DNA from 3 places in the Arthrobacter sp. K5 genome. Region 2 is predicted to be linked to each of the others. Evidence: riboswitches for the same ligand, from Rfam matches in the RefSeq annotation. Region 2 holds a riboswitch; each other region holds the start of a gene.
The links. A riboswitch is a leader RNA that binds a small molecule or an ion and turns the genes downstream of it on or off. The one in region 2 is predicted to bind cyclic di-AMP.
Positions count from the first base shown of each region.

Region 1 (4,376 bases), 1.2 Mb from region 2:
CGAGGCTTAGCGTCACGGCGTTTTGGGGCAGGCCCACCAGGCGGTTCGCGCCCCCTACCAGCGCGTCCCCTGAACTCCACACGGAGATGGAGAAGAAGGCGAAGGCTGTCAGGAGTGACAGGAAGGATCCCACCACACGGCCGTGCACGCCCAGGTGCCCGGACGACGAAACGGCATTGTTCATTCCGTTGGTCGGGCCGAAAACGGCCATTGGGCAAAGTATCAGGCCACCAACCACCACGCCCAGGACCGTGGCCAACAGCGCGTCCTTGAAGGACAGCCCAAAGAGGATGGGAAACGACCCCAGGACTACCGTGGCGAAGGTGTTCGCGCCGCCGAACACGAGACGGAACAGATCCAGCGGTTTTGCGGTCCGGTCGGCGGCGGGAATCGGCTCGATGCCATGCTTTTCGACCTCGGTCACGGCAGGGGCTTTGAGTTCGTTTGTCATGAGATTGCCTTTGGGCTAGCCGGCGCCGGAGAGAGATGCTCGTGAAGGGCGAGCACGCTGCCAGACTCCGTCCTGGTGAAAATGATGGTCTCCCTCTCGTGAAGGGTCTCTTTGGTGCCGGCGACGTCGATGACGGTTTCGACATCGTGGCTGAAAACGGCGGTTGGGCCGGCGATCTGGATACGCGGATTAGAGCTGGTGCACCCTGCGACCTGCCAACCATCCTGGAGCCAGTTCTGCCACAGGGCGCGGTATTCCCCGCGCGAGGTGAGGCGGTCCGGTTCGGAATGGAAGACGAAGGTCGCGTCAGGCGCGAAACAGTCGAAGTAGTCGTCTGTGTTGGTGGCCGCGAAGGCGGTCATCAGCCTCGTCGCTGCTGCCTCAACCTCGGCGGTGGTGATTAGGTCCACGGGAACTCACTCTCGGCGTTGCTTGCGAAGTTTCAGCCGTGACGTGTCCCACCTCACATCCGGTCAGGTTGCCAGTTAACCGTCTCGGTATCCATAGGTCAACAATTGTTGCGTGGAAGTGACATTTTATGTCAGCCGCGGACGGCCGCGGAGCTTGCGTGGCCGCCGGGGAGCCGCGAAGCGGGCGTGAAGCAAGCTCAACTGCCACCAAACGCAGCAGCGGCGGGTGCCGATGCACCCGCCGCTGCCGTGTAAACCCTTCCGACTGCTAAGCGTTCACCCGCACGTAAGTGGAGCCGGTGAGCCAGGAGGCCGGGTGCACGATGGTTTCGTTGACACCGTTCATGCCGCTGCTGATGGCCTGCCCGCCGCCGATGTAGACGCCGACGTGTCCCGCGCTGATGATCAGGTCCCCGGGCTGCGGGGCCGAAACCGGAGTTCCGTACTGGTGGAACTGTGCGGGCGCGAGGTCGCCGACGGACTTGCCGACGGAGCGCAGGGCCTGCTCCACCAGGACGGTGCAGTCCTGGGTGGCACCGAGCTGCGCCCGGGCGGAGGCCACAATGGCTGCGCCGGTGCCGCTGGCTGCCGGAGCGGTTGCTGCCGGCGTTATCGACGCGGAGGCGTTGTAGATCCCCATGCCGGTCGGCTCGGGGACAGCCGGGGCCGCAGGGGCCGCCGGCGCGGCAGGAACCTCAGGCACCGCGGGTGCTGCCGGAGCCGCAGGTACTGCGGGGGCTGCAGCTGCGCCCGGCCCGGGGATGAAGATCTGGTCACCTGGGTAAATGACCGAGGCCAGGGACAGGCCGTTCTCTGCCAGAAGAGCATCGAGGCTGACGCCGTGGCGTGCTGCGATGGCGCCAAGGGTGTCGCCGGGCTCAACGGTGTGAGACGCTCCGGCAACAGCAGATCCGCCGCCCGCCGGGGCCGGGACTGCCGGCGCGGCGGGGGCAGCAAGCGCCTGGCCAGCGACAGACTGGGCAGCGGCGTCCGGCGTCTCAGGGGCGTAGGAACCTGCGTGGGCGGGCGCCCCGGCGCCGAAGAGGAGACCGGAAGCGACGGCGGCTGCTGCCGCCGGCTTGGCAACCGTGGCGGCGTTGGACTTGAGGGAATACGACAGGCCCTGCAGGGCGATGGACGTCGTGGGGGTGGCGCGATGGCGCGCGGACATGGACTTACGTGACATGGTGGTTTGCCTCTCCCATGCCTGCGGGGTGAGCTGTCGGGTTCGGATGGGAGTCACCCGGTCCTGCCCGCGGCTAGGCGGAGCGTCTGGACTTAACCCCTAGGCCTCGACTCGCAAGGCCGGTAAAAAGGTGGTTCCCCCGTCCCTGCCTGTTGGTCGTAGCGAACGGATCCCGGTCAGCGGCAGGGCTCGGCATTCTGCCCGGGAATGCCCTGAGCGGAACCAGGACACCGCCCGAGGCTATCGCACTCACGCAGCAAAAGTCACATTTCGGTAACGGACGGAGGCGGAGGCGGTACTGCAGGAGCCGGGATAGAGGGTCCCCGAAGGCCCCACCCTACAGGGCCTTTACCGCGCCCAGCACCTTCGTCAGGGACTCCTTCGCGTCGCCGAACAGCAGCGTTGTCTGCGGCTCGAACATGAGGTCGTTCTCAATCCCGGCGAACCCGGGCCGCATGGAGCGCTTGAGGAACACCACCTGACGCGCGTCCGCCACCTCAAGGATCGGCATCCCGTAGATCGGCGAGCCTGCGGTGGTCTTCGCGGCGGGGTTCACGACGTCGTTCGCGCCCACCACCAGCGCGACGTCGGCAGTGCGGAACTCGGAGTTGATCTCGCCCATTTCCTTGAGCGATTCGTAGGGCACATTGGCCTCGGCAAGGAGCACGTTCATGTGCCCGGGCATGCGTCCCGCCACGGGGTGGATGGCGAAGTCCACGCGGATGCCCCGGGATTCCAGGGCCTGCGCCAGCTCTGCCGCGGTGTGCTGTCCCTGCGCAACGGCGAGCCCGTAGCCGGGAACGATGATCACGCGCTGCGCGTAGCCCAGCAGTACAGCCACGTCCTCCGGGCTGGATGAGCGGACCGGGCGGTCGCTCACGACGGTGGATCCCGCCGTCGAACCTCCCCGGAACGCGCCGAACAGGATGCCGGCCACGCTGCGGCCCATGGCCGCGGCCATCGCCCGGGTGAGGATGGTGCCCGATGCCCCCACCAGCGTGCCCGCCACCACGAGGAGCACGTTCCCCAGCACCAGGCCGGACGCGGCAACGGCGAGGCCGGTGAACGCGTTGAGCAGCGAGATGACGATCGGCACATCGGCGCCGCCCACGGGCAGCACCAGCAGCACGCCTGCCACCAGGCCCAGCAGGAGGAGCAGCAGCGCCAGGGCGAGCGAGCCACCCGTCACGACGGCGGCCGCGGCACCGACGGCGGCGAGCAGCACCGCCCCCATGAGCACCGGCAGGCCGGGGAACACCACGGGGCGGGTGGTCATGAGCTCCTGCAGCTTTGCGAACGTCACGGCTGAGCCGGCGAAGGACACCGCCCCTACCAGCAGGGTGAAAACGACGGCGACGCGCACCCAGGCGTCCTCCGCATGCGGCAGTTCCAGCAGCGCCACGAGGGCGGCGGCGCCGCCGCCCACCCCGTTGAAGAGGGCGACGAGCTGGGGCATCTGGGTCATCTTGACGCGCCTGGCCACGGGGGCGGCCACACCGGAACCGACGGCAATGGCGCCGAGGATCAGGGGGACGTTGTCCAGCCGGGTCGAGAAAAAGACAGTAACGACGGCGACCAGCGCACCGAAGGCGCCGATGAGGTTGCCGCGGCGGGCGGTGCGCGGCGAGTTGAGGCCCTTCAGCGCCAGGATGAAGAAGACGGCGGCCGCGAGGTAGAGCAGGGCGGTGACGTTGGGGTCGAGGAGGATCACCGCGTGGCCTCCGTGTTCTCCTTGGTTTCAGGCTGGGCGACGCCCGGAGCCCCAACCCCGGGGGCGGGCTTCGCCGGTTTTTCCTTGCGGCCGCGGAACATCTCCAGCATGCGGTCCGTTACCACGAAACCGCCCACAAGGTTCGCCGTGGCGAGGACCACCGCCAGCAGCGCCACCGCGAGCACCCAGGGGTGCGTGGCCTGCCCGGCGACGATGATGGCACCCACCAGGATGATCCCGTGAATGGCATTCGCACCGGACATCAGCGGCGTATGCAGCGTGCTGGACACCTTCGACACCACTTCGAAGCCGACAAACACCGCAAGCACGGTGATGGTCAGCAGGCTGATACCGTCCATCAGACCACCCCTTCGTTTTCCGACGCCTTTTCCGGCCCGTTCGCCAGCTCGTCGGCGAGTTCGTGGTCCGTGTCACTTGCGGTGTCCGTGTCGCCGGGTGGTCCGTCCGTTGATGCGGCACCGGGCGCGTTCTCCCCCGTGAGCGCCGCAAGAGCCTCCGCCGTCGGCGGATGACGCACCACGCCGTCGTGCGTCAGGCAGGCACCCGCTATCACGTCGTCATCGAAATCCGGGTCCACCGTCCCGTCGCGGGTCATCA
Region 1 covers NZ_CP159279.1:2,940,458-2,944,833, forward strand. Annotated here, with positions in the region: gene ABRP34_RS13245 (cytosine permease) at 1-451, opposite strand, end outside; gene ABRP34_RS13250 (nuclear transport factor 2 family protein) at 448-861, opposite strand; gene ABRP34_RS13255 (LysM peptidoglycan-binding domain-containing protein) at 1,130-2,047, opposite strand; cyclic di-AMP (ydaO/yuaA leader) riboswitch at 2,053-2,221, opposite strand; gene ABRP34_RS13260 (NAD(P)(+) transhydrogenase (Re/Si-specific) subunit beta) at 2,385-3,758, opposite strand; gene ABRP34_RS13265 (NAD(P) transhydrogenase subunit alpha) at 3,755-4,117, opposite strand; gene ABRP34_RS13270 (Re/Si-specific NAD(P)(+) transhydrogenase subunit alpha) at 4,117-4,376, opposite strand, start outside.
Region 1: linked by a shared signal. The riboswitch ahead of ABRP34_RS13255 (LysM peptidoglycan-binding domain-containing protein) and the one ahead of ABRP34_RS18725 (C40 family peptidase) in region 2 are both predicted to bind cyclic di-AMP.

Region 2 (4,376 bases):
GAGTCGGCTAGCTTCTCAACAGCCCCTCGGGGCCCATGACGCATCTGTCTGACATCTGCAGGCAGGATGACCTACCACTTTTGCACAGTGAATATAACGGAATTATTACTGTGCCTTTTAATCGCCTATAGTTAAACGGCAACGCCGATACACAAGCGTTACCTGATCTGGAGCCGAACCCTGCCAGCAGATCAGCAGCACGAGTCACCCACTGGCAGGGGCGGGGGAACCACAACCGGCTGTTTCTAACAGCCTTGGGGTGAAGTCCGCAGCAGCAAGTCTCTTCCGCAGAAGGAATCCTCCTGGGATACCCCTGTGCCGGAATGGCTTGTTACGGCGGACCGGGTCCGAACTCTCTGACCCGAATCCGACAGCTAACTTCGCAGGCTATCCAGAGAGGAAACAGTACTTGTCCATGCAGAATGCCCGGGGCCGCCGCCGCGCGTCCGGTCCCGCTCCGGAGCCGCGCCTCGCGGAGGCCATTGCCGCGGACCGTCCCCGGGACGCCCAGCGTGAAGCGCGCCGTCGCCGCCGGGGTCCGTTCCGGCAGGTTACGGATTTCGCCTCGGCCAGCGGCGTTGGGCAAAAAGCCGGCGTAGCCCTTGCCGCCACGGGCCTGCTGCTGACTGTGACCGTCCCCGCCACCAGTCCTGTTCTTGCCGCCGGAGAGCAGCAGGGAGAGGCGTCCGCGTCCGTTGCCTCCCCGGCCCAGCCCAAAGTCTCGGCTGAAGCGGCGGCAAAGATCGACTTCAGCCGCACGTCCGTCTCCACCACCGGTGACCCGGACGGAAAGCTCAAGCAGCTCCTGAGCGCCCAGTCGGCCGGCAGCATCAGCCGTTCGGCGTCGGTGGGCACCTTGGGTGGCCCGCTGACCACGCTGGTCAAGTCCTCGCCGTTCGGTTACCGGGTCAGCCCGATCACCGGCGGCGCCGGCGAGTTCCACCGCGGCCAGGACTTTGCCGCCCAGTGCGGCACCGAGGTGCTGGCCGCAGCCAGCGGCACTGTGACATTCTCGGGGTGGCACCCGTACGGGGGAGGCAACCGCGTGGTGATCGACCACGGCAACGGCCTCGAGACCACGTATAACCACCTGTCGTCCTCCAGCGTCCAGGTTGGCCAGAAGGTCACCCGCGGCGAAGTAATCGCCCTCAGCGGGACCACAGGCGCCTCCACCGGCTGCCACCTCCACTTCGAGGTGATGATCAACGGGGACGTCGTTGATCCCACCGGCTGGCTCTGAGCCAAGCCGAGTGAGCACTCTCATTCCTGTGACACGCCGTGACCTGAATGTGACATTGGCTCCGAACTGCTGTACCGTCTAAACCGCGTCAACTTTTCCGAAGTTGACGCTCTTGAGTGGATTGCCTAACTCTGCCACCGCTCAAGGTCCGTTCGCATTACATCGTCTGGCAGGGGCGGGGGAACCAATTTTGGTCTTCGCAAGAAGGCCTTGGGGTTAAGTCGCAATGCTTCCCAGGAAGCGGAGCGGCCGGGTGACTCCCATCCGAATCCGACAGCTCACCTCGTAGGCATTGGGAGAGGCTACCTTCGTGTCTTCACGCCACAATGCCGCGCGCCACCGCGCGCACACGGTTCGTATGAACCCGTTGGACTCCGTGTCCAAAGCGGTTAGCGCCAATGCCGGCACAGTAGGTCGCCAGGCAGCTGTTATCGCAGCTGCTTCAGGACTCATCCTGAGTGTTGGCATGCCTGCCAACGCAGCCGACGCCAACATTGGTGTTTCCGCCTCCTCGGAGACCGGTTCCCAGGCATCGCAGCTTGCTGTGACCGCCGCACCCACCGCCACTGTCTCCTTCGAGCGCCCTGCCGTCACCACGGTGGCAGCCCCGGTCGCCGAAACCATCGCTCCCCAGTCGAACGATGAGAGCCAGACGGCCGACGCAAGCCAGGCCGGCAGCGAGATCGCAGGTGCGGCCCTGGCCGTCACCGCCAAGTCCACCGATGGTGCGGCCTCCGCCGCAGCTTCCGGGCTGGCTGCAATCGCGTACACCGGCATTGGCAGCCCCTACGTCTGGGGCGGTACCACGCCCAGCGGCTGGGACTGCTCCGGCTTTACCCAGTGGGTTTACGCTCAGGCAGGCATCAGCATTCCCCGCGTCAACGCGTGGAACGCCATGAAGCCCACTTCAACGCCTGCTCCCGGCGACCTGGTCATGCAGAACGGCGGCGCCCACGTGGGCATCTACGTCGGCAACGGCATGATGATCAGCGCGCTGAACCCCTCGCAGGGCACTCTCCTGCACGCGGTGTCCGCAACGGGCACGTCCGCTTTTTACACCCTTCGCTAAGAATCCGATTCGAGGCGGGCCGGCTTACCCCCAAGATGCCGGCGCGTCGATAACCCATGGCCTGCTACCGCGGTCCGTGGAACACGAAAGAGAGAAATTAATGACTACACGTGCGACCATTGCACGGCACCGCGCCGAGGTCACCAAGACCAACTCGCTGGCTGTCATTGCCAAGGCCGTCGGCGACAACGCCGGTGGCGTGGGCCGCCAGGCTGCAGTTATCGCTGCTGCGTCCGGTCTTGTCCTGACCAGCGGCATCGCCGCCAACGCCGCTGAGACCAACGTTCAGCGCGAATCCGCCGCGGCCTCCACGCTGGAAGTCCAGTCCGCTGCACCGGCCAACATCTCCGCTGCTTCCAGCATCGCCATCTCCTACGAGAAGCCTGCTGTCTCCACCACGCCGGCTCCCGTCGTCGAGGCCCCCAAGCCTGTTGTCAAGGTCCAGGAAGCCGCTCCCGCCGTTGAGGCCCCGGTTGCCGACGCCGCCCCGGCCGTCCAAGCCGCCGCCGCCGTCGAGACCGCTGCCCCGGCAGCGCCGAAGACCACTGCCGCCAGCGGCAAGGGCGCTGCAATCGCTGCTGCGGCCTACGCCCAGCTGGGTGTCTCCCAGGACTGCACCGCGCTGGCTACCAACGCACTCGCCGCCGTAGGCGTCCACTACCACGGCTGGCCGGCCGGCTACCTGTCACTCGGCCGCACCGTCAGTGCTGCTGAAGCCCGGCCGGGCGACCTCGCCTACTACCAGAACGGCGGCATGGGCCTGGCCCACATCGCTGTGTACGTCGGCAACGGCCAGGCCGTCCACGGCGGCTGGAACGGCGGAACCACGGCCCTGTTCAGCGTGAACGTCGGCTCCGGCCCGGTCTTCATCCGCGTCGGCGGCTAAGACATCCAAAGCCTTCAAAAGGACCCCCGCCAGTTGGCGGGGGTCCTTTTTTGCCTTGCGTCCGCATGAATTTTGGGGACACACCCTGACGATGCTTGTGTTCGATTCGCTCATCTGCCTAGTGAGTGTTTACTCTTATGGTGTCGATCCATAGCCCGGACATGCAGAGGGCAGCCGGCCCTCGCGCCTCTGCCGGGTGCGGCCGTGAAGAGGTATGTGCATGCGCACACTCGTTCTGAATGCTGGATATGAACCGCTGGCGGTAGTGACATTCCGCCGGGCGCTGGTCCTTGTGCTCACCGGAAAGGCAAGCGTGGTGGCCGAAGGCGACGATCCTGTCGTCGGGCCGCAGGACATCATGGGCCGTCCGTCCGTGATTCTCCTTAATCGCTACATCCGCCCCCGGTACAACATGATCACCGCGGTAAGCAGGCGCGGTGTGCTTCGCCGCGACGGCCACCGGTGCGCCTACTGCGGCAAGGCAGCCCACACAATAGACCATGTCCAGCCCAAATCCAGGGGCGGTGCGGACTCCTGGGAAAACCTCGTCGCAGCCTGCCTCCGCTGCAACAACGTCAAGGGTGACCACACCCCCAGTGAAATGGGCTGGAAGCTCCGGTTCGATCCGGCTCCACCGGTGGGCACCATGTGGCAGATCAAGGAACTGGAGAAGCCCACACCGGCGTGGGATCCGTTCCTGCTCCCGGAAAGAGCAGCCTGACGCTGGTCTGGGCCCGCAGCCTTAAGCTGGGTGTGTGGACTTTGACGCAGTAATCCTGGCCGGCGGCCGCTCCTCGCGGCTGGGCGGCTCACCCAAGTCTGCCCTGATGTTCGACGGCGCCACCCTGCTTGAGCGCTCGCTCGCGGCGGCCGCGGGTGCCCGGCACACCGTTGTGGTGGGACCTGAGGCGGCGGGCCTTCCCGGTGGTGTTCTCGCCTCGCGTGAGGACCCGCCCTTTGCAGGTCCAGCCGCGGCCATCGCCGCCGGCCTCGATGCGCTCAGGGGTGCAGACCCCGCAGACCTGGTCCTGGTCCTCGCATGCGACATGCCCCGCGTCGGCGAGGCGGTCCGCGCTCTCTTTGACGCCCTCCCCGGCGCCGGGGCTGACGGCGTCATGGCGGCATCGTCCGACGGGCGGCTGCAACCGCTGGCGGGTTTTTATAGCACAGCTGCGCTAGAA
Region 2 covers NZ_CP159279.1:4,103,582-4,107,957, forward strand. Annotated here, with positions in the region: gene ABRP34_RS18715 (metal-dependent transcriptional regulator) at 1-11, shown strand, start outside; cyclic di-AMP (ydaO/yuaA leader) riboswitch at 162-404, shown strand; gene ABRP34_RS18720 (M23 family metallopeptidase) at 416-1,240, shown strand; cyclic di-AMP (ydaO/yuaA leader) riboswitch at 1,353-1,546, shown strand; gene ABRP34_RS18725 (C40 family peptidase) at 1,707-2,309, shown strand; gene ABRP34_RS18730 (NlpC/P60 family protein) at 2,410-3,195, shown strand; gene ABRP34_RS18735 (HNH endonuclease) at 3,416-3,916, shown strand; gene ABRP34_RS18740 (NTP transferase domain-containing protein) at 3,951-4,376, shown strand, end outside.

Region 3 (4,376 bases), 720 kb from region 2:
TCTATTTTTCGACCTTCCGCAGCACCCGCTCGCCCTACAGCGCCTGGTGGTGCGCCGCCCTGCTCCTGTTCCTCTCCGGTTCCGCGTCATTCCTCCTCAACGGCACGCCGCAGCAGGTCTGGGCCAATCCGCTGGGTAATTTCCTGCTGGTGTCCGGCGCGGCAGGGGTCTGGGCCGGGGCGCGTTCCCTCCGGAACCTGAAGCACAATCTGTGGCTGTCCACCGCGCTGCCGGTCATCGCCGGCGCCGCGGCCGGCATCGACAGCCCGGGATCCAATACCTGGGCAGGCGGTGCAGTCTTCCTGGCATCCATGGCCACACTGATCGGCCTGGCCTCGCACGAGCTGTGGCGGCTTGAACCCGGGTACTCCCGGGTGAGGATTCCCATGGCCATCGCAGCGGGCGGGGTGGCCGTCTTCTACTTTTGCCGTCTGGTGGTGTTCCTTATCGAAGGGCCAAGCGGTCCTGTTTTTTCCACCTACTTCGGGTCCGCGGTGACCACCATGGTCACCATGGTGCTGCTGGTGGTGGTTTCCTTCAGCATGGCGGGGCTGAGCACCGAGCAGCAGACGCGGGCGCTCCGAACGGTCGCCACGCAGGACGGGCTGACCGGCCTGCTTAACCGAGGCGCTTTCCTGGAAGCGGCCGCCCAGGAACTGGAACGCAGCAAGGCAGCCAACAGCGGCGGCTCGCTGATCCTCGCGGACCTGGACCACTTCAAGTCGGTCAACGACACCTTCGGCCACGCGGCGGGCGACCTTGCGCTGCAGGCGTTTGCCAACGCGTGCAGCGCGTCGGCCCGGTCCACGGACGTCGCCGGGCGCTACGGCGGCGAGGAGTTTATCCTCCTGCTTCCGGGTGCAGGCCCCAAGAGCGCGGAAATCATCGCGGGCGAAATCAGCAGGAGGCTGGCAGAGCAGCACATACCGGAACTGCTGCGGATGCCGACCGTCAGCTACGGCATTTCCACCTACAATGCGACAACCGCGGACCTCGACGAGGTGATCGCGGCCGCCGACGTCGCCCTCTATGAAGCCAAATCACAGGGGCGGAACCGCACGGTCAGGGGCTGAGGCGGAGCTGTTGCCTTTTTAAGACCCTGCTGCCTCTTAAAGCAGGCACCGGATCCGGAATGCATGGGGGACAATCCGGACCCGGCGATCCTGACTCGCAGCTGGAGACTGCGGTCTTTCATCAGGCATAGCCAGTGTGTTCCACGATCCTTGTAGAAAGGTGGGAGCACCTTGGGGTGGCCGTGTTCCGCCGCCCCCAAGGCAGCGGAACACGGCGGTTTTTCAGCTTTTGCTAGGCCGCGCGAACGAACGTGACGGGGCCGGTGGCAGTGAGCCAGGACAGCGGGTGGGCCATGGTGGCGTTGATGCCGTTCATGCCGCCGCTGATGACCTTGCCGGCGCCGGCGTAGATGGCCACGTGGCCGGACTGGACCACCATGTCGCCGGGCTGCGGGGTGGAGACCACCTTGCCGTGGCTCAGGAACTGCATCGGGGCGAGGTCACCCACGCGGATGCCGGCGGCACCGAGGGCCTTCTCCACCATGGCGGTGCAGTCCTGTGTGATGCCGATCTGGGCGTAGGCCGAAGCCAGCATGGTTGCGTTGACGCCTGCCGCAGCCTGGACGGGGGCCTTCGGCGCGGGAGCCGCGGCCTTGACGGTGACCTTCGGTGCGGCGGCCGGCGCAGCTGCAGCCTTGGCGGGCGCGGCAACCGGGGCGGCGGCGGGTGCCGCGGCCTTCTTCGCTACCGGCTTTTCGACGACGGGTGCTGCCACCACGGGAGCCGGGGCCGACTTGACCGCGGTGCGTTCAAACTCGATCTTGACGCTGGAAGCAGCGTTCAGGGGAGCCTGCACCTGGCTGGCGGCCTCGGGGGCGGCGGCCGGAGCCTGCGCCGGCTGGGCCGGGGCGGCGCCGCCGGCGTTGGCCGCAACGGTTCCCGTGAACGCCAGGCCGGAGGCCGCGAGGATCACGGCTGCCTGGCGGCCGAGACCGGAATTTGCGGAGGCAATGCGGGTGAACGGATTGGAGTGGGCGGCCGCAGCACGGCGGCCAGAAATAAAGCGGAACGACATGAAGAAGCCTCTCCCGATGCCTGCGAGGTGAGCTGTCGGATTCGGATGGGAGGCACCCGGCCGCGGTCCTGAACGTGGTCAGGAACTGTGCGGCTTCACCCCAAGGCCCGCTTCAAGCAGGCCGAAAAGTGGTTTCCCCGTCTCTGCCGGACATGGGTCTTCGGTTGGTTCCTCGGGCTGCGGCAGAGTTAGGCAATCAGCGCGGGAGTGCCTCATCGGTGAAAAAGGCACGTTTTTCACGGTACGGGAGGCTTCGCCAAATGTCACATTAGGGTAACGGGGGTGTGTCGCTTATTCCGCCGCGGCCCGCGTCAGGTAAGGGATCGAGGTCCGATTTGTGTGGTGAACCTCACTCTGCGGCGCGGAGCTTGCCGGCGAGCCGCTCCCGCATCTGGAGGCTGGCCGAGTTGAGGCCGATCAGTTCCACCTCGCGGCCGTGCCTGCGGTATTTCTCCGTGACGGCGTCCAGCACGGCGATGGTGGAGGCATCCCACAGGTGCGAGGCGTGCAGGTCGATCACCACGCCCCCGATGTCCGGCTCGGCGTCGCGGGCGTAGTTGAACTGGGTGTAGAGGTCGTTGGAGGAGGCGAAGAACAGTTCGCCGTCCACGGTGTAGGTGGCCACCGTCCGGCCGTTGAGCTCCACTTCCGTCCGCTCCACGGTGGCGAAATGGGCCACCCGGCGGGCGAACATCGCCATCGCTGCCAGCACCCCCACCCCGACGCCGATCGCCAGGTTGTGCGTGACCACCACCGTGCCGACAGTGATCAGCATGACCGCGGTTTCTGATTTGGGCATCCGCCTAAGCGTTGCCGGTGCAACAGAGTGCCAGTCGAACGTGATGGCCGAGACGAAGATCATCACCGCCACCAGCGCCGCCATGGGGATGAGGCCCACGATGTCACCCAGGGTCACCACCAGTACCAGCAGGAAGACGCCCGCGAGGAACGTGGACACCCGGCTCCGGGCGCCGGAGCCTTTGACGTTGATCATCGTCTGCCCGATCACGGCGCAGCCGCCCATGCCGCCCAGGAAGCCTGTGACGATGTTGGCTACGCCCTGTCCCCAGGATTCGCGGGTCTTGTTGGAGCGGGTATCGGTGATGTCGTCCACCAGTTTGGCTGTCATCAGGGATTCCAGGAGCCCCACGAGCGCCATGGACAGCGAGAACGGTGCGATGGTCTGGAAGGTTTCCCACGTCAGGGGCACATTCGGGATGAAGAGTGTGGGCAGGCTTTCCGGCAGCTGGCCCTTGTCCTGGACGGTGGGGACGTCGATCCCGGCCATCACGGCGAGGGCCGTCAGGAGGACGATAGCCACCAGCGGTGACGGCACCGCCGTCGTAATGCGGCGGAGGCCGACCACGATCAGCAGGCCGGCGGCCACCAGCGGGTAGACGGGCCACGGAACGCCGAGCAGTTCCGGCAGCTGGGCCATGAACACGAGGATGGCCAGCGCGTTCACGAAGCCCACCATCACCGAGCGCGGGATGAAGCGCATGAGCCGGGTGACGCCCAGGACGGCGAGCAGGATCTGGAAGACCCCGGCAAGGATTACCGCGGCGATCAGGTGGTCCAGTCCGTGGCTGCGCATCAGCGGCGCGATCACCAGGGCGACGGCGCCTGTTGCGGCCGAGATCATGGCGGGCCGGCCGCCCACGAAAGAAATGGTGACCGCCATGGTGAAGGAGGCGAACAGTCCGATCCGGGGGTCCACGCCGGCGATCACAGAGAACGCGATGGCTTCAGGAATGAGGGCGAGGGCCACCACCAGTCCGGCGAGGGCCTCGGTCTTGAGGCGCCGCGGGGAACGGAGCGTGGCCCGGACGGACTGGAGCTGTTCGGGCTTCATGAAACTCTATTTCTTGGTCTGGCGGTAGCGCTCGATCTGCTTCAGCCGCCGCAGGAGGCTGTCGCGCCGCGGGTGGGGAACGGCGTCGGGCGCCTCAGCGGTGAGGTCGATGTGTTTGGTGCCGTACTGCCACAGCAGGAGGTCATCCAGCAGGCGGTCCGGTCCGGGGGAGTAGCGGTGGTCCAGGGCCCGGCGGACCTCGGTGATCCGGTTGGCGCTGAGCAGTCCGGCCAGCTGGACGGTCTGTTTGAGTCCGTGGGCCGCCAGGAGTTCGGCCGCCCATCCCCAGTCGTCATCTACTTTACGGTCCACGTGCGGGAGCAGGGTGCGCCAGACGTCGCGGATGCGGTTGGGGGTGAGCTGTGCCGCGCCCTCACCGTCCAGGTCCCAGTAGCTTCGGACCTCCTCGTAGCGTTCATGCAGGTCGGCGAAGGCG
Region 3 covers NZ_CP159279.1:3,380,371-3,384,746, forward strand. Annotated here, with positions in the region: gene ABRP34_RS15360 (GGDEF domain-containing protein) at 1-1,073, shown strand, start outside; gene ABRP34_RS15365 (NlpC/P60 family protein) at 1,306-2,088, opposite strand; cyclic di-AMP (ydaO/yuaA leader) riboswitch at 2,092-2,293, opposite strand; gene ABRP34_RS15370 (SulP family inorganic anion transporter) at 2,438-3,940, opposite strand; gene ABRP34_RS15375 (RelA/SpoT domain-containing protein) at 3,947-4,376, opposite strand, start outside.
Region 3: linked by a shared signal. The riboswitch ahead of ABRP34_RS15365 (NlpC/P60 family protein) and the one ahead of ABRP34_RS18725 (C40 family peptidase) in region 2 are both predicted to bind cyclic di-AMP.